3 regions of the Aeromicrobium sp. JJY06 genome follow, and region 2 is predicted to be linked to each of the others. Evidence: predicted binding sites of a transcription regulator. Region 2 holds the regulator's gene; each other region holds the start of a gene.
The links. Region 2 encodes HrcA, which represses chaperone genes, less so after heat shock. Its sites were predicted from a motif close to TTGGCACTCGNNNNNNNCGAGTGCCAA; they were not measured.

Region 1 (9,962 bases), 1.5 Mb from region 2:
CCTCGCCGACCGGTTCGCCCCGGTCTGACCCTCGTCCCTCCCGCTCGTCTCGGCATCCGGACGAAGTGGACGTATCGTGAGACGCGACCCTAGGCTGGCATCACTCATCCCGAGGGGCAGAGGGACACGGCCCGACGAAGCCCCAGCAACCAGCCGACCACCGGCCAGGTGCTAATTCCGTCCGCGGTCGAACGCCGGCCCGGAGAGATGAATGGAGTCGTCGTGAGCGTCACGATCCCTGACCGCACCACCCTTCGCGAGGGCGCCTTCGGCCCCGCCACCGCCCTGAAGTGCCGCGAGTGCGGCGCCACGCGCGAGCTGGGTCCCCACTACGCCTGCTACGAGTGCTTCGGCCCGCTCGAGATCGCCTACGACTTCGGCACGGTCACCCGCGAGCAGATCGAGGCCGGCCCCACGAACATCTGGCGCTACAAGGCGCTGCTGCCCGTCCCCGCCGACATCGAGGACAGCCCCAACCTCGAGCCGGGCTTCACCCGCCTGCTCGACGCGCGCAACCTCGCGGCCGAGCTGGGCCTGTCGAAGCTGTGGGTCAAGGACGACAGCACGAACCCCACCAACTCCTTCAAGGACCGCGTCGTCGCCTGCGCCCTCAGTGCCGCGCGCGAGTTCGGCAGCAGGGTCTTCGCCTGTCCGTCGACCGGCAACCTCGCCAACGCGGTCGCGGCCGCGGGCGCCCGTGCCGGCATCCGCACGGTCGTGTTCATCCCGAGCAACCTCGAGACGCCCAAGCAGGTGAACTCGGCGATCTTCACCGACAACCTGGTCGCCGTCGACGGGAACTACGACGACGTCAACAAGCTCGCCAGCGAGATCGCCGGCGAGGACGAGGGCTGGGCGTTCGTCAACGTCAACGTGCGGCCGTTCTACGCCGAGGGCTCCAAGACGCTCGGCTACGAGATCGCCGAGCAGCTCGGCTGGCGCCTGCCCGACCAGATCGTCATCCCCGTCGCCTCGGGCTCCCAGCTGACGAAGGTGCACAAGGCCTTCCAGGAGCTCATCGCGCTGGGCCTGGTCGAGGACAAGCCGTACCGCGTCTTCGGCGCGCAGGCGCAGGGCTGCAACCCCGTCGCCACCGCGTTCAAGGACGGCGTCGACGCGATCCGGCCCGTGCGGCCCGACACGATCGCCAAGTCGCTCGCGATCGGCAACCCCGCCGACGGCATCTACGTGCTCGACATCGCGCGCGGCACCGGCGGCGGCGTCGAGGAGGTCGACGACGACCAGATCCGCGACGCGATCGTCCTGCTCGCGCGCACCGAGGGCATCTTCACCGAGACCGCCGGTGGCACCACCGTGGCCGTGCTGAGGAAGCTCGTCGAGACGGGCCAGCTGGACCCCGAGCTCGAGACCGTCGTGATCAACACCGGTCACGGCCTCAAGACGCTCGACGCGGTCGCCGGTTCCGTCGGCCCGCGCGCCACGATCGCCCCCACCTACGACGCCTTCGCCGCGGCCGGCATCGCCTGAGCCGTCCGACCGAAACCACCCGAGGAGCATCCATGGCCGTGTCCGTCCGCATCCCCACGATCCTGCGCAGCTACACGAACGACGAGTCGCAGGTCAGCGCCGAGGGCGACCGCCTCAGCGCCGTGCTCGACTCGCTCGAGACCGCCTATCCCGGCATCCGGGCCCGCATCGTCGACGAGGACGGCAAGCTGCGCCGCTTCGTCAACGTGTACGTGGCCGAGGAGGACGTGCGCTTCGCCGACGGCCTCGACACCAAGACCCCCGACGGCACCCAGATCTCGGTGATCCCCGCGGTCGCCGGCGGCTGCTGAGCAGGCTTTCGGCCAGTCCGCCGTAGGCGATTCACGCGCCTGCCGATACGCTGGTCCCGGGTCCGGCAGCGGGCCTTCCCCCGCAGAACAGGTGGTCTCATGGTGCATGGCACCGTCAAGTGGTTCAACTCCGACAAGGGGTACGGCTTCATCGCCGTCGACGGCCAGGACGACGTCTTCGTCCACTGGTCGAAGATCGCGATCAACGGGTTCAAGACCCTCGAGGACGGCCAGAACGTCGAGCTCGAGGTGGTCGAGGGCCCCAAGGGGCGCGAGGCCGAGAACGTCCAGCCGCTGCACTAGGCATCGGGGCCGGGGCCTCGGCCGACCTCGGGTGCGGGGTCGCTTGAACGGGCGGGATTAGCACTCGTATAGTGAGAGTGCTAGTTCCACTTCTACTTATGTCGGAGACACGCACCCATGGCCAAGTCCATCGCATTCAACGAAGAAGCCCGGCGCGGGCTCGAGCGGGGCATGAACCAGCTCGCCGACGCCGTCAAGGTCACCCTCGGCCCGAAGGGCCGCAACGTCGTCCTGGAGAAGAAGTGGGGAGCCCCCACGATCACGAACGACGGCGTCTCCATCGCCAAGGAGATCGAGCTCGAGGATCCCTACGAGAAGATCGGCGCCGAGCTCGTCAAGGAAGTCGCCAAGAAGACCGATGACGTCGCTGGCGACGGCACCACGACGGCCACCGTCCTGGCCCAGGCGCTCGTGCGCGAGGGTCTGCGCAACGTGGCCGCCGGCGCCAACCCGATGGGCCTGAAGAAGGGCATCGAGATCGCCGTCGAGGCCATCAGCGAGCAGCTGCTCGCGATGGCGAAGGACGTCGAGACCAAGGAGCAGATCGCCTCCACCGCCTCCATCTCGGCCGCGGACACCACGGTCGGCGAGATCATCGCCGAGGCCATGGACAAGGTCGGCAAGGAAGGCGTCATCACGGTCGAGGAGTCCAACACCTTCGGCCTGGACCTCGAGCTCACCGAGGGCATGCGCTTCGACAAGGGCCACCTGTCGGGCTACTTCGTCACCGATCCCGAGCGCATGGAGACCGTGCTCGAGGATCCGTACATCCTCATCGTCAACAGCAAGATCAGCACCGTGAAGGACATGGTCCCGGTGCTGGAGAAGGTCATGCAGACCGGCAAGCCGCTGGCGATCATCGCCGAGGACGTCGAGGGCGAGGCCCTGGCCACCCTCATCGTCAACAAGCTGAAGGGCACCTTCAAGTCGGTCGCCATCAAGGCCCCCGGCTTCGGTGACCGTCGCAAGGCGATGCTGACCGACATCGCGATCCTCACCGGTGGCGAGGTCATCAGCGAGGAGGTCGGCCTCAAGCTCGAGAACGCCGATCTGACGCTGCTCGGCACCGCCCGCAAGGTCGTCACGTCCAAGGACGAGACCACCATCGTCGAGGGCGGCGGCGACGAGGCCCAGATCCAGGGCCGTGTCGCCCAGATCAAGGCCGAGATCGAGAACAGCGACTCGGACTACGACCGCGAGAAGCTCCAGGAGCGCCTCGCCAAGCTGGCCGGCGGCGTGGCCGTCATCAAGGTCGGCGCGGCCACCGAGGTCGAGCTCAAGGAGCGCAAGCACCGCATCGAGGACGCCGTCCGCAACGCGAAGGCGGCCGTCGAGGAGGGCATCGTCCCCGGCGGCGGTGTCGCGCTCGTCCAGGCCAGCAAGGCCGCGTTCGAGAAGCTCGAGCTCGAGGGCGACGAGGCCACCGGCGCGAACATCGTGCGCGTCGCCACCTCGGCCCCGCTGAAGCAGATCGCCGTCAACGCCGGCCTCGAGGGTGGCGTCGTCGCGGAGAAGGTCGCCAACCTGGAGCAGGGTCAGGGCCTCAACGCGGCCACCGGCGAGTACGTCGACATGATCGCGACCGGCATCATCGACCCGGCCAAGGTCACGCGCTCCGCGCTGGCGAACGCCGCGTCGATCGCCGCGCTGTTCCTCACCACCGAGGCCGTCGTGGCCGACAAGCCGGAGCCCGCGGCCCCGGCCGGTGCGCCCGACATGGGCGACATGGGTGGCATGGGCGGCATGGGCTTCTGAGCCACGCCTGATCACAGGACCCCGGTACCGCGCGGTGCCGGGGTCCTGTGCGTCCGGGGGATGGGAGGATGACCGGCGTGACCACGTGGCCCGACCTGTCCCGCACCGACGACGCGCTGACCCCCGAGCACCGGGACCGGCTCGTCGCGGCGGGCGTCGACCCCGAGCGGCTCGACGCCGTCGCCTGGCGCCGGATGGACGGTCCGCTGCCGTCGTGGTGGAACGACCTCGGCAACGCGCTGTACGCCGCTCCCGGGGCCCGGCTGCCCGACCACGTCCTGGCCGGCCTGACGACCTTCTACTACTCCGGCGCGCTCCTCGTGGTGGGGGCGCCGATGGACCACCTGACCTCGCTGCTGGTCGGCGGCGACGACGCCACGGTGTTCCTCGACGAGCGCGTCGTGCTGACCGCCGGCGAGCTGTACTGCGGGCCCGGCTCCTCGATCGCGCTGCACGGACCCCTCGTGGCCACCCGGTCGCCGGTCGTGGACGCGCGCAACGGGGGCCGCGTCGTGGCCGCCGGCGACCAGCTGTGGGCCGCGGGCGTCTACATCGCCACCGACGACATGCACCGCCTCGAGGATGCGGCCACGGGCGAGCGGCTCAACCCGTTCGGCGCCACGATCCGCATCGGTCACCACGTGTGGCTGTGCCGTGAGGCCGTGGTGTCCGGACACGTCGAGATCGGCGCGCACGTGTGCGTCGGCATGCGGTCCGTCGTGCGCGGTCAGAAGGTGCCTCCGAACGTGGTCGTGATGGGGTCTCCGGGGCGTGTGGTGCGTGAGGGGACCACGTGGTCATTCGACGACACGCCGTGAGGCGCGATTCCGGGACTCATTGCACGAAACTTCCAGTTACCCCAGGTGCCCGTGCCCGATTCGTCGACGTGCGACCGCACGGGCACCGGTAAACCGCAGGACGAGATCGTGTGACATGGACGACATCCGCGAATTTCTGAAATGACCAGACAGCCGTTCGACGATGGCCTACTTTCGAGGGGAAAGCAGGGGCGTCGTGCCAGTCGATGGCCGCCGGCGGGGGAAGCCGGCGAGGGAGAGCATCGAGTGGCCTGGAGCCGGGCCGGGGGGCTTGTCCACGGACATGTATCGGTACCACTCCACGTCGCTCTTGGCTGAGTACGCAGACACACAGACATCACGTGGGTCAGCGGTGAGGCGGAGGGGTCCGCAGCTCGACACCGATGGCTTGCATTGGGGAGTGGCAATGACTTCAGCGATCGACGGACGAGATGAGACCGTCCTTCCGCTGCGTCTGGTGGAGCCCATCACCAGCGACCCCGGACTCGGATCTCCTTCCGTGCACCGGGAACTCACGGCGATCCCCACGGGGCGATCGTCTCTGGAGAACCTGATCCGCCAGGGCCTCTTCGGGCACCTGCTCGTGCTGACGGGCACCGTCATCGCCGGCGTGGCCGTCGGGATGGCCCCCGGAGCGCTCGCGGTCCTGGCCGCCGGCGTCGTCGGCTGGCTGGGTCTGAGCCTGGCCGCGCTGCCGGCCTACGAGCGTGCGGGCTCGCTGCGCCCCGCCAAGCGACTGATCGCCGTCCTGGCCCTCGGTGCGCTGGCGACCCTCGTGGTGTCCGACGTCGTGTCCGCCGAGCTGCGCTCGGCCGTCGTGGTCCTGAGCGTCACCGCGGTCCTGATCGTGGGCTCCGCCCTGGCCCACCGCGCCGCGATGCGCCGGGTGCCCACCCTGCTGGTGGGTCCGGCCGACGCGGTCAACCGGCTGGCCGCCCGCTGGGAGGACCGCCACGACCTCGTGGTGGTCGGGCGCTGCACGTGGGACTCCACGCAGCCGCTCGGCAGCGCCACGGTGAACTCGGTGGTCCGCGACGTCCCGAAGCTGCTGCGCACGGTCCACGGGGCCCGCGTCGTCATCACGGCCGACCAGGCCCTCGGCGACCCGTCGCTGCGCCACCTCGCGTGGGGCCTGCAGCGGGCCGAGATCGAGTGCCTCGTGCTGACCGACATGAACGACTACGTCGAGTTCGTGCGACCCACGCGTGTCGGCGACCAGCTGGCGCTGGCCCTCGACCCGCCGAACAGCCACCTCGTCGGCCAGGCCGTCAAGGCGTTCTTCGACCGCAGCTTCGCCCTGCTGGCGATCCTGTTCGGCGCCCCGCTGATGGGCCTGCTCGCGCTGGCGATCCGCATCGACTCGCGCGGCCCGGTGATCTACAAGCAGGAGCGCACGGGCAAGGACGGCGTCCCGTTCGTCATCTACAAGTTCCGCACGATGGTCGTCGACGCCGACCAGCGCGTCGAGGAGCTGCGCGAGATGAACGAGGGCGCGGGCCCGCTGTTCAAGATGACGCAGGACCCGCGGGTCACGCGCGTCGGGCGGCTGCTGCGACAGACCTCGCTCGACGAGCTGCCCCAGCTGTTCAACGTGCTGCTCGGCGACATGGCGCTCGTCGGCCCGCGGCCGGCCATCGAGAGCGAGACCTCGCAGTACAGCCAGTGGGTCTGGCGCCGGCTGCACGTCAAGCCCGGCATGACCGGCCTGTGGCAGGTCAGCGGCCGCTCGAACCTCTCGTGGGACGAGTCGATCCGCCTCGACCTGATGTACGTGAACAACTGGAACCTGCGCATGGACCTGTCGATCCTGTTCAAGACCGTCGGCGTGGTCCTGGGGCGCAAGGGCGCCTGGTAGGCCCCACCGGTCCACGACGAACGGCCGCCGCTCCTTGGGGGAGCGACGGCCGTTCGTCGTCGGTGGGCGCGGCGCGGATCAGTGCTCGGTGATCGTGCCGGCGCCGACCGTGCGGTTCGTCGCCTCGTCGATGAGGATGAACGACCCCGACTGACGGTTGCGCTGGTAGGGATCGACCATGAGCGGCTGGGTCGTGCGCAGCACCACGCGACCGATCGCGTTGAGGCCCAGGCTGCCCGGCGCCTGGTTCCGGTGCAGCGTGTTCACGTCGAGCTCGTACTTGATCTCCTTGACCAGGGCGCGCGCCGAGCGAGTGGTGTGCTTGATGGCGTACTTGCCACCCACGGTCATCGCGCTGGCGTCCATCCAGCAGACCATCGCATCGAGGTCCTGCGTGACGACGGGCTGGTTGTTCGGCCGCACGATCATGTCGCCGCGCGACACGTCGACCTCGTCCTCGAGGCGCACCGTGACCGACATCGGCGCGAACGCCTCGGCCAGCTCGCCCTTCGCGGTGTCGATCGCCTTGATCCGGCTGGGCAGGCCGCTGGGCAGCACGAGCACCTCGTCACCGGGACGCATGACGCCGCTGACGACCTGGCCGGCGAAGGCGCGGTAGTCGCCCTGCCCGTTCTGCGGACGGATCACGTACTGCACCGGGAAGCGGACGTCGACGAGGTTGCGATCGCTCGCGATGTAGACGTTCTCCAGGTGGTGCATGAGCGACGGGCCCTCGAACCAGCCCATGTTCGCCGAGCGCGACACGACGTTGTCGCCGGTGAGCGCCGACAGCGGGATCGTGGTGACGTCGGTGAACTCCAGCCGCGCGGCGAAGTCGACGAACTCGTCGCTGATCTGGCGGTAGACGTCCTCGGACCAGTCGACCAGGTCCATCTTGTTGATGGCCAGCACCACGTGCGGGACCCGCAGCAGCGACACGAGCGTGGCGTGGCGGCGGCTCTGCTCCTGCAGGCCCTTGCGAGCGTCCACGAGGATGATCGCCAGATCGGCCGTGGAGGCGCCCGTGACCATGTTGCGCGTGTACTGGATGTGCCCGGGGGTGTCGGCGATGATGAACTTGCGCTTCGGCGTCGAGAAGTAGCGGTACGCGACGTCGATCGTGATGCCCTGCTCGCGCTCGGCGCGCAGGCCGTCGGTCAGCAGGGCCAGGTCGGTGTACTCGTCGCCGCGCTGGGCGCTGGTGGCCTCGACGGCCTCGAGCTGGTCGGTGAAGATCGACTTCGAGTCGAACAGCAGCCGGCCGATCAGGGTGCTCTTGCCGTCGTCGACCGAGCCGGCCGTGGCGAATCGCAGGATGTCCATCAGAAGTAGCCCTCCTTCTTGCGGTCCTCCATCGCGGCCTCGCTGACCTTGTCGTCGCCGCGGGTGGCGCCGCGCTCGGTGATGCGGGTGGCCGCGACCTCGGCCACGACCTCCTCGGGCGTGGCGGCGGTGGAGGGGACGGCCGCGGTCAGGGTGGCGTCGCCGACCGTGCGGTAGCGGACCGACTCGACGAACACCTCCTCGTCCTCGCGCGGCGCGCAGTGCTGGTTGATCGTGAAGTACATGCCGCCGCGCAGGAAGACCTCGCGCTTCTGGGCGTAGTAGATGTCGGGCAGCTCGATGCCCTCGCGGGCGATGTACTGCCAGATGTCGAGCTCGGTCCAGTTCGACAGTGGGAAGCAGCGGATGCTCTCGCCCGGGTGGATGCGGCCGTTGTAGAGCGACCACAGCTCGGGGCGCTGGTTCTTGGGGTCCCACTGGCCGAAGTCGTCGCGGAAGGAGAAGACGCGCTCCTTGGCGCGGGCCTTCTCCTCGTCGCGGCGGGCGCCGCCGAACAGGGCGGTGAGGCCGTGCTGCTCGGCGGTGCGGATCAGGACAGGGGTCTGGATGCGGTTGCGCGAGCCGTTCGGCTCCTCGCGGACGAAGCCCTCGTCGATCGCGTCCTGGACCGAGCCCACGATGAGGCGCACGCCCAGCTCGTCGACGACGCGGTCGCGGAACGCGAGGACCTCGTCGAAGTTGTGGCCGGTGTCGATGTGCACGACCGGGAAGGGGATGGGCCCGGGCGCGAAGGCTCGGACGGCGAGGTTCAGCATCACGACCGAGTCCTTGCCGCCGGAGAACAGCAGCGCCGGGCGCTCGTTCTCGGCGACGAGCTCGCGGATGATGTAGATCGCCTCGGCCTCGAGATGGTCGAGCTGGCTCATGCCGTAGCGACGCGACTCACGCGTGTCGGTCATCGACGGGTTCCTCCCCATGGGGTCGAGCGGTGCCGTGGGTGCGATCGGTGGGCGCTCGGACGCGGCCGACCGCGGGCATCGGCTGTGCCACAATCGTCGCCCATGGACCCGTGGCTCCCCGGACGCGCCCACAACGTGGACACCCTGTCCGCGGACTGGTCCGCCGGGACGTGCCGATGAGCGCGACGGCGGTGCTCCGGGGCGCGCAGCTGGACGGGCTGGAGCTGATCCTCGGTGGCTTCCTCGACCCGGTGGACGGGTACTGCCTGCCGGGGCGGACGCCCGCCGACTGGCCCGTCGCGCCGCAGCTCGCGGTGTCCGCCGAGGCCGCCCGCGCCGCGGTCGACCAGGGCTCGCTGACCCTCACCGACCCCGACAACACGCCGCTCGCCGTGCTCGTGCTGTCGGACACGCGTGCCGGGCAGGACGGCCTGACGTGGGTGGCCGGCCGGGTCCGCGCCGTGCGCGCGGCCGAGCACCCGCCGGCCCGGCGGGCGCGGCTCGTGGTCCCGGTCGACCTGCGCGACCACGTCGTCGCGCTGTTCGGCGGCCGGGTCAGCGCCGCCGACGTGATGCGGGCGGCGAGCGCCGCGGACGGCCGGCCGCTCGCCCTCGTCGGGGTGGCGCAGGACGGCTGGGCCGGCGACATGACGCTCATGGAGGAGCTGCGGCGGTGCGCGGAGCAGGTCCCGCACGCGCAGGCCTGGTACCTCCCCGCCCCCGCAGTGAACGACGCGACGACGCCCGAGGAGGTGCTCGGGATCGCGCTGCGGTCGCTCGGCGTGAGCGACCCGCTCGACTTCCGCTGCCCGGACGTGCGCGACGCCCGCGGGGCGGTGCTGCTGCTCACAGGGCTCTCCGGCGCGGGCAAGTCCACCGTCGGCCGCGCCGTGGTCGAGGCGGTGACGGCGCGCGGCCTCACGCACGCCGTCCTGCTCGACGGCGACGACGTGCGCCGCGAGCTCTCCGACGGTCTCGGCTGGAGTCGCGAGGACCGGGCCCGGAACCTCACCCGCATCGCCTGGGTGGCGGCGCGGGTCGCCGAGGCCGGGGGACTGGCCGTCTGCGCCCCGATCGCCCCGTTCGCCGCGGTCCGCCACGCGATGCGCGAGCGGGTGGAGCCGCGCTCGCCCTTTCTCGTGGTCCACGTGGCCACCCCGCTGGCGGTGGCCGAGGCTCGTGACCGCAA
Region 2 (9,962 bases):
GATCGTGTCGACGTCGACGAGGCGCAGCGTCATCTCGGTCTGCGGGTGCAGGCGCATGCGGCGCATGACGAACCGGCACAGCGAGGTGAGGGCCGCGACGTCGACGTCGTCGACCCCGGACTCATTGAGGACGTCGACGGTCATGCGCTCCCCCGGCGGCGTCGGCGCGTCCGCGACCGTTCGCCTCGTACTGGTCGTAGGCGGCGACGATGCGGCCGACCAGCTTGTGGCGGACGACGTCGTGGCTGGTGAGCCGGCTGAAGTGCACGTCGCGCACGTCGTCGAGGATCTGCTGCACCACGCGCAGGCCGCTGGTGGCGCCACCGGGCAGGTCGACCTGCGTGACGTCGCCCGTGACGACCATCTTCGAGCCGAAGCCCAGGCGGGTGAGGAACATCTTCATCTGCTCGGCGGTGGTGTTCTGCGCCTCGTCGAGGATGATGAACGCGTCGTTGAGCGTGCGGCCGCGCATGTAGGCCAGCGGCGCGACCTCGATGACGCCCGACGTCAGCAGCTTGGGGATCGATTCGGGATCGAGCATGTCGTGCAGCGCGTCGTACAGCGGACGCAGGTACGGGTCGATCTTCTCGCTGAGGGTGCCCGGCAGGTAGCCCAGCCGCTCGCCGGCCTCGACCGCGGGCCGGGTCAGGATGATCCGGGTGACCTCCTTGGCCTGCAGCGCCTGCACGGCCTTGGCCATCGCGAGGTAGGTCTTGCCGGTGCCGGCGGGACCGATGCCGAAGACGATCGTGTGCTCGTCGATCGCGTCGACGTACTTCTTCTGGTTGAGCGTCTTGGGGCGGATCGTGCGGCCGCGGTTCGACAGGATGTTGAGGCTCAGCACGTCGGCCGGGCGCTCCTGCGTCTCGGTGCGCAGCATGCCGATGCTGCGCTCGACCGTCTCGGACGTGAGCGCCTGCCCGGTGCGCAGGATCGTGACGAGCTCGTCGAGGAGTCGCTCCACGAGGGCGGCCTCGGCGGGCTCGCCCGTGATCGTGACCTCGTTGCCGCGGGCATGGATCCGGGCGTCGAACGCCGCCTCCATGAGACGCAGGAACTCGTCGGCGGGCCCGAACAGGGAGACCAGGGGCACGGATGCGGGAATCGTCACCGTGTGCCGCGGCGGTGCAGTGTCGTCAGTCATACCCCTCCAGCGTAGCGTCAGGCCAGGAACAGCTTCGAGACGTCGACGCCTGCGAGCAGGTGCACGTGCGCGTGGAAGACGGTCTGTCCCGCGTTCGCCCCGGTGTTGAACACCAGGTTGTAGTCCTCGTACCCCTCCTGCGTGGCCACCACACGCGTCTGCGCGAGGAGCTCGGCCGCGACGACCGGCTCGGCCGAGGCGAGCGAGGCCGCGTCGGGCTCGTGGACCTTCGGCACCACGAGCACGTGGACGGGCGCCTTCGGGTTGATGTCGCGGAACGCGATCGTGTGCTCGGACTCGGCGACGATCTCGGCCGGGATCTCCCCGGCGACGATCTTGCAGAAGATGCAGTCAGCAGCCATGGGGCGACTCTAGCGACCCGCCGCGGCCTACTTGAAGGCGTCGCGGATGCGGCCGAAGACGCCGGAGCGGGAGTGGTGACCCACGACCGGGTCGACGTGCTCCTCGCCGCGGGACGCGGCCAGCTTCTCCAGCAGCTCGCGCTGCTCGGCGTCGAGGTCGCGCGGCGTCTCCACCACGACCTGCACCGTGAGGTCGCCGCGTCCCGAGCCACGCAGGCGCGGGACGCCGTGGCCGCGCGCCACGACGGTCTCGCCCGACTGCGTGCCGGCGGGCACCTCGATCGCGACGGTCCGCTGGTCGGCCTCGACGTCCTCGCGGTCGGCGTCGATCGTGGGCAGGTCGATGCGGGTGCCGAGCGCGGCGGCCGTCATCGGCACCGTGATCTGGCAGGCCAGCGCGTCGCCCTGACGCGTGAAGACGGGGTGACGCGCCACCTTGATCTCGATGTAGAGGTCACCGGCGGGGCCTCCCCCGGCGCCGACCTCGCCCTCGCCCGCGAGCTGGATCCGGTTGCCGTCGTCGACACCGGCCGGCACGTTGACCTGCAGGCTGCGGCGCGAGCGGACCCGGCCCTCGCCGTTGCACTCGCGGCAGGGGTCGGGGATGACGGTGCCGTAGCCGTGGCAGGTGGGGCAGGGGCGCGAGGTGCGGATGTCGCCGAGCAGCGAGCGCTGGACGTGGTGGACGCTGCCGTGACCGTGGCAGGTGCCGCACGTGACCGGCTCGGAGCCGGCGTTCGCGCCGGAGCCGTCGCAGACCTCGCACGTGACCGCGGTGTCGACCTTGATCTCGCGCTGGACGCCGAACGCCGCCTCGGCGAGGCTGACCGAGAGGCGCAGCAGCGCGTCCTGGCCACGCTGGGTGCGCGGGCGCGGGCCGCGCGACGACGTCTGGCCGAAGAACGCGTCCATGATGTCGTCGAAGCTGAAGCCCTGGCCGAAGCCGCCGCCCATGCCGCCGCCGGCCGACAGCGGGTCGCCGCCGCGGTCGTAGATCGACCGCTTCTGGGGGTCGGACAGCACCTCGTAGGCGGTCGTGACCTCCTTGAAGCGCTCGGCGGCGTCGGGGGCGTCGCTCACGTCGGGGTGCCACTTGCGGGCCGCCTTGCGGTAGGCCTTCTTCAGCTCCTCCGGGGTCGCCTCGCGCGACACGCCCAGCAGTTCGTAGTAGTCCAAGATCTCTTCTCTTTCGCAGTCCGAGGTGGAGCGCTCAGCCGTCGGCGAGGATTCGCCCGACGTAGCGGGCGACGGCGCCGACGGCGGCCATCGTGGCGGGGTAGTCCATGCGGGTCGGCCCCATCGTGCCCAGCTGGGCGAAGGACTCCCCGTCGGGTCCGTAGGTGCTGGAGACGACGGCCGTGCCCGACAGGTCGTCGCGTCCGGTCTCGCGGCCGATCCGCACGTGTGGGCCGACCGTGGCCTCCCCCAACAGGTGCAGCAGCACGACCTGCTCCTCCATCGCCTCCAGCACGGGCCGGATGGCGGTGTCGAAGTCGGCGCCGAAGCGGGCCAGGTTGGCGGTGCCACCGACCGCGACGCGCTCGTCGGACCGCTCGTTGGAGAACGTGTTGGCCAGCGTGGTGACGATCGCGGAGACGACGGGGCGGTCGTCGACCTCGAACGTGTCGATCAGCTCGGCCAGGCGCAGCGAGGCCTCGGGCAGGCGCTCGCCGAGGGTGGCCCGCACGAGGCGCGACTTGAGGTCGCCCAACAGGCCCTCGCCGGGGGTCTGGGCGAGCTCGACGATGCGCTGCTCGACGCGGCCGCTGCTGGTGATGACCACGATCAGCACGCGCGAGCCCTCGAGCGCGACGAGCTCGACGTGGCGCACCGTCGACCGGGTCAGCGACGGGTACTGCACGATCGCGACCTGGTTGGTCAGCTGGGCGAGGATCTTCACGCTGCGCATGACGATGTCGTCGACGTCGATCGCGCCGGACAGGAAGGTCTCGATCGCGCGGCGCTCGGCGCCCGACAGCGCCTTGACCTCGGCGAGCCGGTCGACGAACATCCGGTAGCCCTTGTCGGTGGGGATCCGGCCGGCGCTGGTGTGCGGCGCGGTGAGGTACCCCTCGTCCTCCAGGGCGGCCATGTCGTTGCGGATCGTGGCGGGCGAGACGCCGAGGCGGTGGCGCTCGACCAGCGCCTTCGAGCCGACGGGCTCCTGCGTGGCGACGTAGTCCTCGACGATGGCTCGCAGGACGTTGAGCCGGCGGTCCTCGATCACGCTGTCACCTCCCACGCTGCTGGCACTCGACCCTGACCAGTGCCAGTCTAGCGAGGCCGTCGAGGGCGGTGTGCCTGCACGAACGGCGTCCGCGGACATGGCAACCTGTCGGGGTGAGTGAGGTCTCCGTGCGCCCCGACGGCGCGATCGAGGTCGTCGACGGGGACCAGGTCCTCGTCTACACCCCCTACGCCGTGACCGCCCCCGACGGCACCACCGTCGCCCACGAGTCGCGCGGCGGCTCGATGGCGTCGGTCTGGGCCGGCGCCGTCGGCGAGGCGTTCGTCGAGGTCTCGCACCTGGGCCATGGGCCCGAGGGCGGCGAGCTCGTCATGGTGGTCACCCGCCCCGGTCACGCGCCCGAGGTCGCGCTCGGCGCTCTCGTCACCGACGAGATACCGGCCGAGGTCCCCGAGACCTGGCCCGCCGCGGTCGACCTCGCGATCGGCCTCATCGCCGGCGACACGCTCGACAGCGGCACGAAGGACGACGTCGAGGACTTCCACCAGCGACTCCTGGGCGTGTGGTTCGGCCATGGCTGACCGCTACGGGTCCGACGTGCTCTCCGGCGACTGGCGCCGGCCCGCCCGAGGCCGCTCCACCGAGCTGGCCGCCGATCCCGGCCTGGTCGTCGAGGAGGCCTCCTCCGGCTTCGTCGGCGAGATCATGCGTGTCGAGCGCGACCTCGGCACCGTGGAGCTGGAGGACCGCCGGATGCGACGCAAGGTCTTCCCGCTCGGCCCCGGCTTCCTCATGGAGGGCAAGCCCGTCGTGCTCGTCGCGCCCACGCCGAAGGTCGCCGCCGCGCCCACCCGCACCGCCTCGGGCTCGCGCGTCGCGGCCGACACCCGCGCGAAGGTCGCGCTGCCCAGCCGCATCTTCGTCGAGGGTCGCCACGACGCCGAGCTCGTCGAGAAGGTCTGGGGCGACGACCTGCGCGCCGAGGGCGTGGCCGTGGAGCACCTCGGCGGCATCGACGACCTCGCGGGCATCGTGCGCGACTTCTCCCCCGGCCCGAAGCGCCGCCTCGGCGTCCTCGTCGACCACCTCGTGCCCGGCTCGAAGGAGCAGCGCCTCGCCGACGCCGTCGCCCACGTGCCGCACCTGCTGGTGGTGGGTCACCCCTACGTCGACGTGTGGCAGGCCGTGAAGCCGCAGCGCCTCGGCATGGACGCGTGGCCCACGATCCCCCGCACCATCGAGTGGAAGAAGGGCATCTGCGCCCACCTCGGCTGGCCGCACGCCGAGCAGGCCGACATCGCGCGGGCGTGGAAGGCGATCCTCGGCCGGGTCGACTCCTGGACCGACCTCGAGCCGGCCTTCCTGGGGCGGGTCGAGGAGCTCATCGACTTCGTCACGCAGCCGGCGTAGTCGGGCGCCGCAGCAGCTCCCACTTCCACAGCGCCACCGACAGCAGGCCCAGCAGGATCGGGCCGCCGATCGTCACGATGCGCCACACGAAGAATCCTGCGATCACGCCCTCCTCGTACACGTCGGTGCCGACGCTGAGGAGGGTCGCGATGACCACCGCGTCGAGGATGCCGATGCCCGAGAACGGGAACAGCGTGAGCGGGTAGGCGACGAGGAACGCCACGACGACCTCGATCGCGGGCACCTGCTGGGCGTCCACACCGACGAACCGGAGCGACGCGACGAGCAGCGTCGCGTCCACCAGCACCATGGCCGTCAGCGCGAGCAGCGAGCGCGGCAGCGCCCGCGGCACCCGCCCGATGACCTGGCGACGGAAGCCGGCCGCCGACTCCGCCCAGGCCTCCCCCGAGACCTTCGGCCGCACCCGCGCCACGAGGTCGCCCGCCCGGCGCGCGAGCGCGGCCGTGAACGCCTCGCCACGGAACGCCAGCCACAGCGCCCCGAGGATCGCGACGCTCACGAGCATGCTCGGCAGGGCGCCGAGCAGCTCACCGAGGTGGAACGTGCCGAGGAGGATCATCAGCAGGCTGCCCAGCACCGGCGCCCCGAACCGCACGACGTAGAACGAGAGCGTGTTCATGACCGAGCCGGCCACCGCGGCGGGCAGCGCGATCCCCCAGGACGTGAAGATGGCGAACCGCATCACGTAGTCCGCCGGGGGCGGCGCGACCGTGGTCATGAGGATCGCGGCCTGGTCGTTCTGCATCGCCCGCCACGACGAGAGGCCCTCGATGAACAGGGCCAGCGGCAGCGCGTTGAGCCACTGCCGCAGCAGCAGGCCCAGGCACAGCACCGCGAGCTGCCACGCCTCGAGGCGGGCGAGCGAGGACCGGACGCCCTCCCAGTCGATCTCGTCCGCGAGGCTGATCCCGACGACCAGGACCAGCAGCGTCAACCCGACGGTGACCGCGAAGCGCAGCCAGCGGCGGCGCGGCTCAGCCGTCGAGGGGCTCACGGATGATCGGGCACGTCATGCAGTGCCCGCCCCCGCGGCCGCGCCCGAGCTCGGCTCCGACGATCTCGATGACCTCGATGCCGGCCCTGCGCAGCAGCGAGTTCGTGTGGGTGTTGCGGTCGTAGGCCACCACGACGCCCGGCTCGAGGGCGACGAGGTTGTTGCCGCTGTCCCACTGCTGGCGCTCGGTGTCGTACTCGCTGCCGCCCGTCTCGACGACCTGGAACTTCTCGATGCCCAGCGCGTCGGCGACCACGTCGAGGAACGGGGTGTCCTCGTGGTCGATGACCTCGATGCCCGGGAGACCCTCGCCCGGCAGCACGGTGAACGCGTGGATCGTGTTCACGATGTCGGGGTAGATCGTCACGACGTCGCGGTCGGCGAACGTGAACACCGTGTCGAGGTGCATCGCGGCGCGCAGCTTCGGCATGCCGGCGACGATCACCTTCTCGGCGGCGCCCTGGTCGAACAGCGACTTGGCCAGCTGGGTGATGCCCTGGCGCGACGACCGCTCGCTCATGCCGATCAGCACGACCCCGTTGCCGGGGACGAGGACGTCGCCGCCCTCGACCGTGGCGGTCCCCCAGTTGACCTCGGGGTCGCCCCACCAGACCTTCGAGCCGGCGAAGTCGGGATGGAACTCGTAGACCGCCTTCATCAGCAGCGTCTCGTCCTTGCGCGCCGCCCAGTACAGCGGGTTCAGCGTGACGCCGCCGTACACCCAGCACGTGGTGTCGCGCGTGTAGAGCGTGTTCGGCAGCGGCGGCATGAGGTACTCGTGGCCGCCGTGCGCCTCCCGCACCAGCGCGCGGTATCCCGGCGCAAGCTCGCGCGGCAGGTCGCGGGTGGAGAGGCCTCCGATGAGGAAGCGGGTCAGCTCGTCGGCGGGCAGGTCGTCGAGGTAGCCGCGGGTCTCCTCCACGAGCCCGACGCCGACCTCGTTCGCGACGATCTTGCGGTCGAGCAGCCAGGCCCGGGCCGCGCGGTCGGCCATCGTGTCGGCGAGCACGTCGTGCAGCTCGACGACCTCGACGTCCCGCTCGCGCATCTTCCCCACGAAGTCCTCGTGGTCGCGCTGCGCGTTCTGCACCCACAGCACGTCGTCGAAGAGCAGGTCGTCGCAGTTCGACGGCGTGAGTCGCTCGTGCGCGAGACCCGGCGCGCAGACCAGGACCTTCCGCAGTCGACCGACCTCGGAGTGGACGCCGTAGGCGTCGGACGGGTTCGTCATGGGGCTCCTTCGGGACGTGGCATCACAGCGTGATCCAGCCGGTGACGAGTGCGAACAGGGCGACGACGGCGCCCATGAAGATGATCGCGCACAACGCCCCCTCCGACACGGTGAAGATCCGCAGACGGCGTTCGAAGCGCGCGATGACGTAGAGCAGCACCGCGGGCGCGTAGAGCAGGCACGACAACAGCAGGAACTCCAGACCTGCGGCGACGAAGAGGAAGATCGCGTACGCGGTGGCGACGCCCGCGAAGACTCCGTGCTTCACCCGCTCGGAGGAGTCCTCCTCGTAGGTCTCACCCGACAGGGTCAGCTTCAGCGCGTAGGCCGCCGCCAGCAGGTACGGCACGAGCGCGAGGCTCGTGGTGAGGTCCAGCATGAAGTTGAGCGAGTCGTCGACGAACAGCGTCAGCGCCAGCAGGGCCTGCACGCCGATCGTGGTCGCGATGAGCGCGGCGATCGGGGTTCCCGAGGCGTTCTCGCGGCCGAGGAACCGCGGCATGTCGTTGCTGCGGGCGGGGACGAACGCGACCTCGGCGGCCATCAGGGTCCACGCGAGGTAGGCGCCGAGCACCGACACGATGACACCCGCGCTGATGAACCACTCGCCCCACGGGCCGACGGTCTCCTCGAAGAGACCCACCATCGACGGCTGCCGGGTGTTCGCGATCTGCGACTGCGGGAACGCGCCGTACGACACGAGGGTGACGAGCGAGAAGATCGCCAGCACGCTCAGGAAGCCCACCACCGTGGCCTGGCCGACGTGCTCGCGCCGCTGGGCGTAGCGGGAGTAGACGCTCGCGCCCTCGATGCCGATGAAGACGAAGGTCGTGACGAGCATCGTGTTCTTGACCTGCTCGGTCATCGAGCCGAGGTCGCCGTAGGCGAAGAAGTTCTCGCTGAACGTGCCCGCGTCGAAGCTCAGGCCCAGCACCACGATGAACACGAGGATCGGGATGATCTTGAAGATCGTGACGAGGCGGTTGATGACGGCCGCGTCGCGGACGCCGCGCGCGATGAGGACGTGGAACACCCACACGCCCGCCGAGGAGATCGCGACCGCCAGGAGCGTGTCGCCGTCGCCGAACTCGGGGAAGAACGCGCCGATCGTCGCGGAGATGAAGACCCAGTAGAAGGCGTTGCCGGCCATCGTGCTGGCCCAGAAGCCGACCGCGGAGTTGAAGCCGACGTAGTCGCCGAACCCGGCCTTGGCGTAGATGAACACGCCGGAGTCCAGCTCGGGCTTGCGCACCGCGAGGGCCTGGAAGCAGAAGGCCAGCATGAGCATGCCGGTGCCGGCGATCGTCCACGCGATGAGGGCGCCCGCGACGCCCGTGGCCGTGCCGAAGCGCGCCGGCAGCGAGAAGACCCCGGCTCCGACCATGGAGCCGATGACCATCGCGGTCAGGACCGGGCGGCTGACCTTCGAGGTGGTGACCTCCACGTCCCCCATGGGGCGAACGTAGCGCAGCCGACAGGGTGCCGAACAGACCTCAGAGGTCGCCGACAGCCTCAAGGACCACACGGTCGGCCATGAGGCGGCCCGTGCGGGTCAGCACCACGCGGTCGCCGCGCGGCTCGAGCCAGCCCGCGTCGACGAACCGGCTCACGTCGCCGAGCAGGCTCGGCTCGATCCCCTCGGCCAGCCGGATGCGCAGCATGACGTCCTCGAGGTGACGCGCGTCGGCGTCGGGACGCTCGCCGTCGGCACGGGGCGACTCCCCCGCCGTGAGCCGCTGCGCGTAGGCGGCGGGGTGCTTGACGTTCCACCAGCGCTCACCGTCGACGAACGAGTGCGCGCCGGGTCCGACGCCCCACCACTCGCCGCCGTTCCAGTAGCCGACGTTGTGACGGCACTGTGCCGCCTCGTCGCGAGCCCAGTTCGACAGCTCGTACCAGCGCAGCCCCGCGGCCTCGAGCAGGTCGTCGGCCAGCAGGTACTTGTCCGCGGTCTCGTCGTCGTCGGGCATGACGACCTCACCGCGACGGACCTTGCGGGCGAAGGCGGTGCCGTCCTCGACGATCAGCGCATAGGCGCTGATGTGGTCGGGCTCCATCTCCAGCGCCGCCTCCACGGTGTGACGCCAGTCGTCCATCGTCTCGGTGGGCGAGCCGTAGATGAGGTCGAGGCTGACCTGCTCGAAGCCGGCCTCGCGCGCCCAGGCCACGGCCTGCGGAACACGCTCGGGATCGTGCGTGCGGTCGAGCACCGACAGGACGTGCCGCACGGCGGACTGCATGCCGAACGAGATCCGGGTGAAGCCGCCTTCGCGCAGCTCGGCGAGCGAGGCCGGCGAGACGCTGTCGGGGTTGGCCTCGGTGGTGACCTCGGCACCGGGGGCCAGCGCGCCGCGCGCGTCGACCGCCTTCAGGAACCGCACGAGGTCACCCGCAGGCACCTGCGACGGCGTGCCGCCGCCGACGAACACGGTGTCGACCGTGCGCTCGGGCACGAGGTCGAGCTCGCGCAGCGCCGCCTGGATGTAGGTGGTGCGCGACGCACCGACCACGTCGGGTCCGCCGAGCTCGTCGGCGGTGTACGTGTTGAAGTCGCAGTAGCCGCACCGCACCGAGCAGAACGGCACGTGCAGGTAGATGCCGAACGCCACGCA
Region 3 (9,962 bases), 380 kb from region 2:
TCGACGACCGGCAGGCCCGAGACGCGGTACTCGCCGCAGCGCTCGTCGAGCTCCTCGAGGGTGGCCTTCGGGCCGATCGTGACGGGGTTGGGGATGATGCCCGTCTGGGTGCGCTTGACGAGGTCGACCTGATAGGCCTGGTCCTCGATCGAGAGGTTGCGGTGCAGGATGCCGATGCCGCCCTCGCGCGCCATGGCGATCGCCATGCGCGACTCGGTGACGGTGTCCATCGCGCTCGACAGCAGCGGGATCCGCAGCGAGATGTCACGCGTCAGCCGGGTCGTGGTGTCGACCTCGCTGGGGATGACGTCGGTCTCGCCCGGGAGCAGCAGGACGTCGTCGTACGTGAGGCCGAGAGGAGCGAACTTGTCGGGGATGCCCACCATGGCGCGAGTCTACCCGCGCCCCGACGCCGTCCCGAGGCCGCGGGATGTGATCCGCGTCGTCAGTGCAGGCTCGTCGCGGGGCTGACCTGGAGCATCTCGTCGACCGACGAGAACTTCACGCGCGGACGGCCCTCGCGGCGGCCCGCCTTCTCCTCGGCCTTCTCGATCGCGAGCATGCGGCGACGGCCCACGACGCCGTCGACGCGGGTGCGCACGAACGGTCCGAAGGTGAGCCTGCGGCGCGGCGCCGGCGGGATGAGCCCGGCGTTCGCGTCGGCGATGATCGACTGGATCGTCTCGTGGGCGCACGTGCGGTTGGTGCCGATGCCGCCCGTGGCGCCGCGCTTGATCCAGCCGACGACGTAGGTGCCCGGCACGGGCCGACCCGTGTCGGGGTCGATCACGCGACCGTGCTCGTTCGGGACCGTGGCGGTCTCCTCGTCGAACGGCAGATCGGGCACGGGAGTGCCGCGGTGGCCGGTGGCGCGGATCAGCGTGCCGCACGGCACCTTCACGGCCTGCTCGGCGACGCCCGACGGCGCCATCTGCACGGCCTCGACGCGGTCGTCGCCCTCGATCGAGACGACCTGGCGGCCGAACGCGAAGACGAGGCGACGGCGCTCGCCGGGCGGCGTGGTGAGGTCGACGTCGACCAGCGGCAGCGCGGCCAGGACCGCGGCGTTGGTCTCGGGCTCGGCGTCCTCCAGCTCAGTCACGGTGAACTCGTCGCGGGCGACCACGACGTCGATGCCCGGCGGCATCATCAGCAGCTCGGGCCGGGTGAACGCCGCGACCGACGGCCCGCGCCGGCCGAGCAGGACCACCTCGCGGACGTCGAGCCCGCGGAAGGCCTGCACGGCGTGGTCGGGCATGTCGGTGCGCGCCAGCACGTCGGGGTCGTGCAGCAGCAGCCGGGCCAGGTCGAGCGCCACGTTGCCGTTGCCCACGATCACGACGCGGTCACCCTGGAGCACCACGCCGGTGGGCTCGACGTCGAGCGCGCCGTTGTACCAGCCGACGACCTCGGGCGCGGGGTAGACGCCGGGCAGGTCCTCCCCCGGCACCCCCAGCTCGCGGTCGCGGCGCGCGCCGACGCCGTAGATCACGACGTCGTGGTGGCGCAGCACGTCGCGGTGGGAGATGTCGCGGCCGACCTCGACGTTCATCACCATCGAGGTGCGCGGGTGCTTGTAGGCCCACTGGAACAGGTCGGCGAACTTCTTGGTGTCGACGTGGTCGGGAGCCACCCCGCCGCGCACGAGACCGCCCGGCACGGGGAGCCGGTCGATCATCGTGATGCGCGCGTCGGTGGACAGCAGCAGCTGACGCGCAGTGTAGGCCGCGGCCGGACCCGTGCCGACGATCGCGATCGACAGCGAGCGCTCGAGGTCGCCGCCCATCTCCTCCCACGTGTGGACCTTCGGCTCCTCGCGCTCGGGGCGCCGCTCGAAGTACGCGGCGTTGAGCTCGGCGAAGATCGTCTCGGGGCCGCGCAGCAGGTCGATCGGCTTCGGCGCCGCCACCGGGCAGGCGTCGGCGCAGGCGCCGCAGTCGATGCAGACGCTCGGGTCGACGTAGACGATGTCGGTCGTCGCGAAGTCGCGCTCGTCGGGGGTGGGATGGATGCAGTCCACGGGGCAGACCGAGACGCACGAGGCGTCCTTGCAGCAGGACTGGGTGATCGCGTAGGCCACGGCGGGTGCTTTCGGTTCGGGTCGGCGTGGCCGTCAGAGCATGTGGACGGTGCGGTACATCCGCATGGCGGACGGGGTCAGCAGGCCCACCTCGGACAGGAAGTCCATGAGGTGCACGCAGCTCATCCGCATGAGGTTCTGGTGGTGGGTGTTGGACTTCGCCGCCGCCTTCGCCTCCTCGGGATCGAGGCCGGCGTTGGCGTAGACGTCGTCGTTGACCAGCGAGTCGACGATGATCGCGGCCACGATCGAGATGACGAACGCGGCCAGGTGCCGGCGCGGCTTGGAGATCCCCTCGAGGTACTCCTTGATCTCCATGCGCGCGAACTTCATGTGGCGCGCCTCCTCGACCACGTGGATCTTGCTCGTGGTGCGCACCTCCTCGAGGACGTTCTCGCCGCGCATCCAGTCGCGCTGCATGATGTCGAGGACCTCCTCGGCCACGAGGATCGAGGAGTACGCCATCTCGCCGGTGGCGGTGGTGCGGAAGACGCGGGCCAGCTCGTGGAAGAGACGGCGCGGGCGGTAGTGCGGGACGCCCATCTTGCTGCAGGTCTTGCTGAACATCAGCGAGTGGCGGCACTCGTCGGCGATCTCGGTGAGGGCGAAGCGGAACTCGGGGTCGCCGTAGTCGGCCGAGTACTGCGAGCGCAGCACCATCGACTGGAGCATCGTCTCGAACCAGATGCCGGTGCTCATGATCGAGCCGACCTCGTGGCGGGTGAGGTCGATCCGCTGCTGCTCGGTCATCCGGTCCCACAGCGGCGTGCCGTAGAGCGTGGACCACTCGGGGTTGAGGCCGTACTTGTGCGGGTCGAGCGGCTTGTCCCAGTCGATCTCCTGGTCGGGGTCGTACGACAGGACGGCGGCGGACTCGAGCAGTCGCTCCAGCTCGGAGTCCATGTCGATGGACTGGCGGAACTCGACGGCGGCGCGATCGTCGGTGACGGTCATGCGATCTCCTCGGTCATCGGTATGTGACATTGTGAATGTAACATAGACTGTGAGACGCGTCACCACCTTTTCGGAGCCGTCCCGGATCCCCGGTCCGCACGCCGGGGATGCGACGCCGCGCCACACCGTATTGGGCTGCGCGCGGACGACGATTGGGCCCATGCTGTTGTGCATGCCCAAACGGACGCCGACCGCTCACACCGCCGAGGTCGCCAGCTCGTTCGCCCAGTGGCTGCGCCGCCGCCGCGAGCAGGCCGGCATGACCCAGGAGGAGCTCGCGCACCGCGCGGGACTGAGCCGCAACCAGGTGCAGAACCTGGAGAACAACCGCAACAACAACGCCACCGGCCGCTCCTCGGCCAACCCGAGCCTGGACACGATCCTGGCCCTCGAGGCGGCCTTCGGACTGGAGCTGGGCGACCTGCTGGTGGACGTGCGGCGGTTCATGGAGTCGTCCGACCGCTGACCCTCACGCGCTCGACCTCGGACACGATCCGGTCGAACACGTCGGCCGCGTGCTGCAGTGCCGCGGCGAACGCACGCCCCTCCCCCGCCGACGCCGCATAGGCCTCGGCCCCGTAGGCCAGCTCGATCCGGTCGCCGGGCAGCGCGCCGTGCAGGATGGCCACCCAGGCCCCACCGGGCACCGGGAACACACGGGCGTGCTGCTCGTCCTCTGCCGTCTCGCCGGAGCGGTGGTCGGTGCACCACCACGGGCAGGTGGTCGATGGCGTCGTCATGGGGCAGTCCTATCAACGGGTGCGGACACCGGGTCGAACCCTAGGTTATTGGGCCCGACGGACACTGTCGTCCCTCGTCTCACGAGCGGCTCCGGCCCGTCCCGCCGTCACCGCACGACGCAGGCCCCGGGCGGGTGCCCGGGGCCTGCGTCGTGACGGTGTCGGTCAGTGGTGGTGACCGGCGTGCGCGTCGTCCTCGTCGGCCGGCTTGTCCACCACGAGGGTCTCGGTGGTGAGCAGCATGGCCGCGATCGAGGCCGCGTTGGCGAGCGCCGAGCGCGTGACCTTGACCGGGTCGAGGATGCCTTGCGCGAGCAGGTCGCCGTACTCGCCCGTGGCCGCGTTGTAGCCTTCGCCCGACTCGCGGACCTTGGCCACGACGACCTCGCCGGAGACGCCGCCGTTGCGGGCGATCCACTCCAGCGGGGCGTCCGCGCCCTTGCGGACGATGCGAGCACCGATGGCCTCGTCGCCCGAGAGCTCGAGGTCCTGGTCGAGCACGCCGACCGCGTGGACCAGCGCCGAGCCACCGCCGGGGACGATGCCCTCCTCGATGGCCGCGCGGGTCGCCGACACGGCGTCCTCGATGCGGTGCTTCTTCTCCTTGAGCTCGACCTCGGTGGCCGCGCCGACGCGGATGACGCAGACGCCACCGGCCAGCTTGGCGAGACGCTCCTGGAGCTTCTCGCGGTCCCACTCGGAGTCGGTCTGCTCGAACTCGGCCTTGATCTGGGCCACGCGGCCCTCGACCTCGGCCTGCTCGCCGCCGCCGTCGATGATCGTCGTGTCGTCCTTGGTGACGACGACGCGACGGGCGGTGCCGAGGACCTCGAGGCCGACCTGGTCGAGCTTGAGGCCGACGTCGGGCGTCACGACGGTCGCGCCGGTGAGGGTCGCGATGTCCTGCAGCATGGCCTTGCGGCGATCGCCGAACGCGGGCGCCTTGACGGCCACGGACGTGAACGTGCCGCGGATCTTGTTCACCACGATCGTGGACAGGGCCTCGCCCTCGATGTCCTCGGCGATGATGAACAGGGCCTTGCCGGACTGGACGACCTTCTCCAGCAGCGGCAGGAGGTCGGACACGGCCGAGATCTTGCCCTGGTTGACGAGGATGTAGGGATCGTCGAGGACGGCCTCCATGCGCTCGGTGTCGGTGACCATGTACGGCGACAGGTAGCCCTTGTCGAACTGCATGCCCTCGGTGAACTCGAGGTCGGTGCCCATGGTGTTGGACTCCTCGACGGTGATGACACCGTCCTTGCCGACCTTGTCGAACGCCTCGGCGATGAGCTCGCCGATGACCGCGTCACGGCTGGAGACCGTGGCGACGGCGGACATGTCCGAGACCGAGTCGACGGCGCGAGCGCGCGAGTGCAGCTCGTTCGTGACGGCCTCGACGGCCGCCTCGATGCCCTTCTTGAGGCCGACCGGGTTGGCGCCGGCCGCGACGGCGCGCAGGCCCTCGTGGACCATCGCCTGGGCCAGGACCGTGGCGGTCGTGGTGCCGTCACCGGCGACGTCGTTGGTCTTGGTGGCGACTTCCTTGGCGAGCTGGGCGCCGAGGTTCTCGAAGGGGTCGTCGAGCTCGACCTCACGCGCGACGGACACGCCGTCGTTCGTGATCGTGGGGGCGCCCCACTTCTTGTCGAGGACGACGTAGCGGCCCTTGGGGCCGAGGGTCACCTTGACGGTGTCGGCGAGCTTGTCGACACCGCGTTCGAGGGCGCGGCGTGCGTCCTCGTCGAATTCCAGAATCTTGGGCACGAGTGCTCCCTAACGGTTGGCTTGGGTGGACTCAGGCGATGACGGCGAGGACGTCGCGGGCGTTGAGGATGAGGAACTCCTCGCCGCCGTGCTTGACCTCGGTGCCGCCGTACTTGCTGAAGAGCACCTTGTCGCCGACGGCCACGTCGACGGGGATGCGCTCGCCGCTGTCGCTGACGCGACCGGGGCCCACGGCCACGACCTCGCCCTCCTGCGGCTTCTCCTTGGCGGTGTCGGGGATGACGAGACCCGACGCGGTGGTCTGCTCGGCCTCTCCGGCCTTGATGACGATGCGATCTTCGAGCGGCTTGATGGTGACCGACACTGGTCGACCTCCCCTTTCGATGAGAGACGTTCGGTTGGCACTCACTCGTTGGGAGTGCCAGTCGTCAGCGTAGCACCGGCTGGCACTCGTCCCAACAGAGTGCTAGGTCCGAAGCCGGGGCACGCGGTGGCAGACTCGGGCGCGTGGACGCCCAGACCTTCGCCACCCTGACCACGCCGGCCGGGCAGGCGCTGCTGGCCGAGGTGGCCGCCTGCGCCGGGCGCGAGTCCGACCTCGCCCTGGGCACCCGCCTGCGTCGCGACCACCCGGTGGAGCTGGTGGCCGCGGCCGTCACCCAGAACCACCTGCGCGGCCGGGCCGTCGCGAAGTTCGGCGCGGACGCCGCCCACCTCTACTACACGCACGACGCGCTCGAGCAGTCCACGAGGCGGACCGTCGCCGACCACCGCGCCACGCGGCTGGTCGCCCTCGGCGCCACCCGGGTCGTGGATCTCGGCTGCGGCATCGGCGGCGACCTCATCGCCTGCGCCCGCGCCGGACTGGCCGTGCGCGGCGTCGAGCAGGACGAGGTGCGCGCCGCGATCGCCCGCGCGAACCTCGCCGCCCTCGGACTGGAGGGCACGGTCGAGGTCGGCGACGCGACGACCACCACCGTCGCAGCCGACGAGGTGGCCTTCGTCGACCCGGCCCGTCGCGACGGCGCGGGACGCACGTTCCGGCTGGACGCCCTCGTGCCGCCCTGGGACTTCGTCACGGGGCTGCTCGCCGGGCGGGCCGTCGCGAAGGTGATGCCGGGCATCGCGCACGACGCGGTGCCGCCGGGCGTGCAGGCCGAATGGGTGTCCCACGGTGGCGACCTCGTCGAGGCGTGCCTGTGGGCCGCCGGTCTCGGGGCGCCCGAGGGCCGGGTCGCCACGGTCCTCCCGGCCGGGGTGAGCCTCGTGGCGCGCGGCACGCCGGCCACGGTCGGGCCTCTGCTGTCGCATCTCGTCGAGCCCGACGACGCCGTGATCCGGGCCGGGCTCGTGGCCGAGCTCGCCGAGGACCTCGCCGGTCACCTGCTCGACCCCCACATCGCCTGGATCACCACCGAGCCCCCCGACGCCGCACCACTCGGCCGCGCGTTCCGGGTCCTCGAGGAGCTGCCCTACCGCGAGAAGCAGCTGCGTGCGGCGCTGCGCGAGCGCGACATCGGCACCCTCACGGTGAAGAAGCGCGGCGTCGACGTCGTGCCCGAGCGCCTCGTCGCCCGCCTCAAGCTGTCGGGTTCGCGCACCGCGACCGTCGTGCTGACCCGCGTCGCCGGGGAGGCCCGCGCCTTCCTCGTCGAGCGGCAGCCCTGAGCGTGACGTTCCGGGGGCAGCACCCGGATCCGACCCCGGGAACGTCACTGCCAGCGATGCCCCGGGCACGGTAGCGTCGGGCCATGACCCGCCGAGTCGACCTCAACGTGGACCTCGGCGAGGACCGCGCTCGCTGGGAGTCCGGTGAGGACGTGTGGCTGCTGGGGCTCGTCACCAGCGCCAACGTCTGCTGCGGCGCCTACGCCGGTGACGACGACCTGATCCGCGCCACGTGCGAGGCGGCCGTCGCGCACGACGTCGCGATCGGCGCGCAGGTCGGCTACCGCGACCGCGAGGGCTTCGGCCGGCGCGAGGTCGACCTGGCTCCCCGCGACCTCGTGGACGAGGTGCGTCACCAGCTGGACCACCTCGCCGAGCTGGCCGACGCCGCCGGAGGGGTCGTCACCTACCTCAAGCCGCACGGCGCGCTCTACCACCGGATCGCGCGCGACCCGCACCAGGCGGAGGCGGTCGTCGAGGCCCTCCTCGCCGACGGGAATCCGCTGCCGCTCGTCGGGATGCCGGGGTCGATCGCGCTCGAGATGGCCGAGGACGCCGGGATCCGCGTCGTGCACGAGGGGTTCGCCGACCGCGCCTACACGGCCGAGGGTGGCCTCGTGCCGCGCGACCAGCCGGGCGCCGTGCTCACGGACCCGGACGAGGCGGCCCGTCAGGCGCTGTCGCTCGCCGAGTCGGTCGACTCGCTGTGCGTGCACAGTGACAGCCCCGAGGCCGAGGCCCTGCTGCGCCGGGTGCGCGAGGTGCTGGCCGCGCACGACGTGGCGATCGAGGCCTTCGGCTGAAGATGAGGATCCTGCCCTGCGGCGATCGCGCCGTGCTGCTCGACTGCGCCGACGCGGCCGAGGCGCGGCGCTGGCACGCCGCCCTGCGCGAGCACGGTGCGACCCTCGGCGCCACCACCGTGCTGCTGCGGGGACGCCCGGCCGACCTGCGGTCGCTCGTCGGCGCCACCGAGCCCGCCGACCTGACCGACGTCGTGGGCCGCGAGGTGGAGGTCCCGGTCGTCTACGACGGCCCGGACCTCGACGTGGTCGCGCGGCACTGCGGGCTCGAGCCGGACGAGGTCGTGCGCCGCCACGTCGCCTCGCGGTGGACCGTGGCGTTCGCCGGCTTCGCGCCCGGCTTCGCCTACCTGTCCGGCGGCGACCCGCGACTCGAGGTGCCGCGGCTGGAGCGGCCTCGGCCCCGCGTGGAGGCCGGATCGGTGGGGCTCGCCGGGCGGTTCAGCGGCGTCTACCCGCGCCCCTCCCCCGCCGGCTGGCGACTGATCGGTCGCACCGACGCGCCGCTGTGGGACCTCGCCCGCGACGACCCGGCGCTGCTGCACCCCGGCGACCTCGTGCGGTTCGTGGAGGTGGCGCGATGAGCGAGCGCCAGCGAGCGAGCCATTCCACACCACGAATCGCGACACCGACCTACCTTCGCTCTTCCGAGGCGGTGGCGCGATGAGTCTGCGGGTGCTGGAGCCGGGTGCGCTGAGCCTGGTGCAGGATCTCGGGCGGCCTGGGCTCGGCGACCTGGGCGTGGGCCCGTCCGGCGCCTTCGACCGGCGGGCGCTGCGCGAGGCCAACCACCTGGTGGGCAACCCGGAGGGTGCGGCGATCGTCGAGGCGCTCGGCGGCGGGCTCGCCCTCGTCGCGACCGCGGCGCACGTCGTCGCGGTGACGGGAGCCGCCGGGCCACTGACGGTGGACGGCACTCCGGTGAACTCCGGACGGGTGCTCGCGCTGCGCCGCGGCCAGGTGCTGCGACTGGGTGTTCCTGAGCTGGGGCTGCGGTGGACCGTGGCGGTCGGCGGCGGGATCACCGTGCCTCCGGTGCTCGGCAGCCGCAGCACCGACACCCTCGCCGCCCTGGGACCTGCGCCGCTGTCCTCGGGGGCCGAGCTGAGGGTCGGGGTGCTGGCGGACGCGGTCTCGCTCGAGGCCTACCCGGCGGCGCTCGCCTCGGGCGAGGTCACCGTGCGCGTCGTGCTCGGGCCGCGGGACGACTGGTTCACGCCGGCCGCCGTCGCGGACCTGCTGTCGAGTCCGTGGCGGGTCGACCCCGTCTCGGACCGGATCGGGGTACGGCTCGACGGACCGGCGCTGGAGCGCGCCCGCGACGGGGAGCTCGAGAGCGAGCCGGTCCTGCGCGGCAGCATCCAGGTGACGACCTCGGGGCGACCGGTGGTGCTGGGCCCGGACCATCCCGTGACCGGCGGCTACCCGGTCATCGGCGTCGTGGTGGACCCCGACACCGACCTGCTGGCGCAGGTGCGCCCGGGCGACGTGGTCCGCTTCCGGCGCCACCGCGCCTGACGCCCTCCCCGTCCCGCCGAGTGGCGCAAACCGGGGTCGCGAGCGGCGGGCAGCCGGGTCAGGCGGCGACGATGCGGGTGACGGGGAGGCTCGAGTCGACGGCGAGGTCGAGCGAGCTGGGGGCGATGCCCCGGCGGACGACCTCGGCGCCGAGGGCGGCGACCATCGCGCCGTTGTCGGTGCACAGGGACGGCTTCGGGATGCGGACCTCGACGCCTGCCTTCTCCGCCCGCTCCAGGACGTAGTGGCGCAGTCGGCCGTTGGCCGCGACACCGCCGCCGAGGATCAGCCGCGGCACGTCGTGCTCGAGACACGCCTTGATCGCCTTGCGGCTCAGCACGTCGCACACCGAGTCCTGGAACGAGGCGGCCACGTCGGCCACGGCGACCTCGCGGCCCATCCGCTCCTCGTGCTGCACGTGGCGGGCGACGGCACTCTTCAGGCCGGAGAACGAGAAGTCCCAGCGGTACC

Region 1: a site for HrcA is predicted at 2,160-2,186, ahead of groL (chaperonin GroEL). Genes of this name have one in related genera too.
Region 3: a site for HrcA is predicted at 5,946-5,972, ahead of groES (co-chaperone GroES). Genes of this name have one in related genera too.

The regions. Positions count from the first base shown of each region.
Region 1 covers NZ_JBIMRD010000001.1:1,650,690-1,660,651, forward strand. Annotated here, with positions in the region: gene otsB (trehalose-phosphatase) at 1-28, shown strand, start outside; SAM riboswitch class I at 102-214, shown strand; gene thrC (threonine synthase) at 223-1,488, shown strand; gene ACGWYL_RS08115 (MoaD/ThiS family protein) at 1,521-1,799, shown strand; gene ACGWYL_RS08120 (cold-shock protein) at 1,899-2,102, shown strand; gene groL (chaperonin GroEL) at 2,220-3,857, shown strand; gene ACGWYL_RS08130 (hypothetical protein) at 3,926-4,675, shown strand; gene ACGWYL_RS08135 (sugar transferase) at 5,175-6,530, shown strand; gene ACGWYL_RS08140 (sulfate adenylyltransferase subunit 1) at 6,609-7,853, opposite strand; gene cysD (sulfate adenylyltransferase subunit CysD) at 7,853-8,773, opposite strand; gene cysC (adenylyl-sulfate kinase) at 8,950-9,962, shown strand, end outside.
Region 2 covers NZ_JBIMRD010000001.1:142,342-152,303, forward strand. Annotated here, with positions in the region: gene ybeY (rRNA maturation RNase YbeY) at 1-144, opposite strand, end outside; gene ACGWYL_RS00705 (PhoH family protein) at 122-1,144, opposite strand; gene ACGWYL_RS00710 (histidine triad nucleotide-binding protein) at 1,162-1,506, opposite strand; gene dnaJ (molecular chaperone DnaJ) at 1,534-2,682, opposite strand; gene hrcA (heat-inducible transcriptional repressor HrcA) at 2,717-3,733, opposite strand; gene ACGWYL_RS00725 (hypothetical protein) at 3,847-4,275, shown strand; gene ACGWYL_RS00730 (DUF3097 domain-containing protein) at 4,268-5,104, shown strand; gene ACGWYL_RS00735 (lysylphosphatidylglycerol synthase domain-containing protein) at 5,088-6,119, opposite strand; gene ACGWYL_RS00740 (arginine deiminase) at 6,100-7,350, opposite strand; gene ACGWYL_RS00745 (basic amino acid/polyamine antiporter) at 7,373-8,803, opposite strand; gene hemW (radical SAM family heme chaperone HemW) at 8,844-9,959, opposite strand.
Region 3 covers NZ_JBIMRD010000001.1:524,828-534,789, forward strand. Annotated here, with positions in the region: gene guaB (IMP dehydrogenase) at 1-386, opposite strand, end outside; gene ACGWYL_RS02680 (4Fe-4S binding protein) at 446-2,080, opposite strand; gene ACGWYL_RS02685 (diiron oxygenase) at 2,114-3,034, opposite strand; gene ACGWYL_RS02690 (helix-turn-helix transcriptional regulator) at 3,207-3,500, shown strand; gene ACGWYL_RS02695 (hypothetical protein) at 3,478-3,774, opposite strand; gene groL (chaperonin GroEL) at 3,940-5,541, opposite strand; gene groES (co-chaperone GroES) at 5,573-5,866, opposite strand; gene ACGWYL_RS02710 (SAM-dependent methyltransferase) at 6,010-7,170, shown strand; gene ACGWYL_RS02715 (LamB/YcsF family protein) at 7,254-7,973, shown strand; gene ACGWYL_RS02720 (allophanate hydrolase subunit 1) at 7,976-8,557, shown strand; gene ACGWYL_RS02725 (biotin-dependent carboxyltransferase family protein) at 8,637-9,491, shown strand; gene tsaD (tRNA (adenosine(37)-N6)-threonylcarbamoyltransferase complex transferase subunit TsaD) at 9,550-9,962, opposite strand, start outside.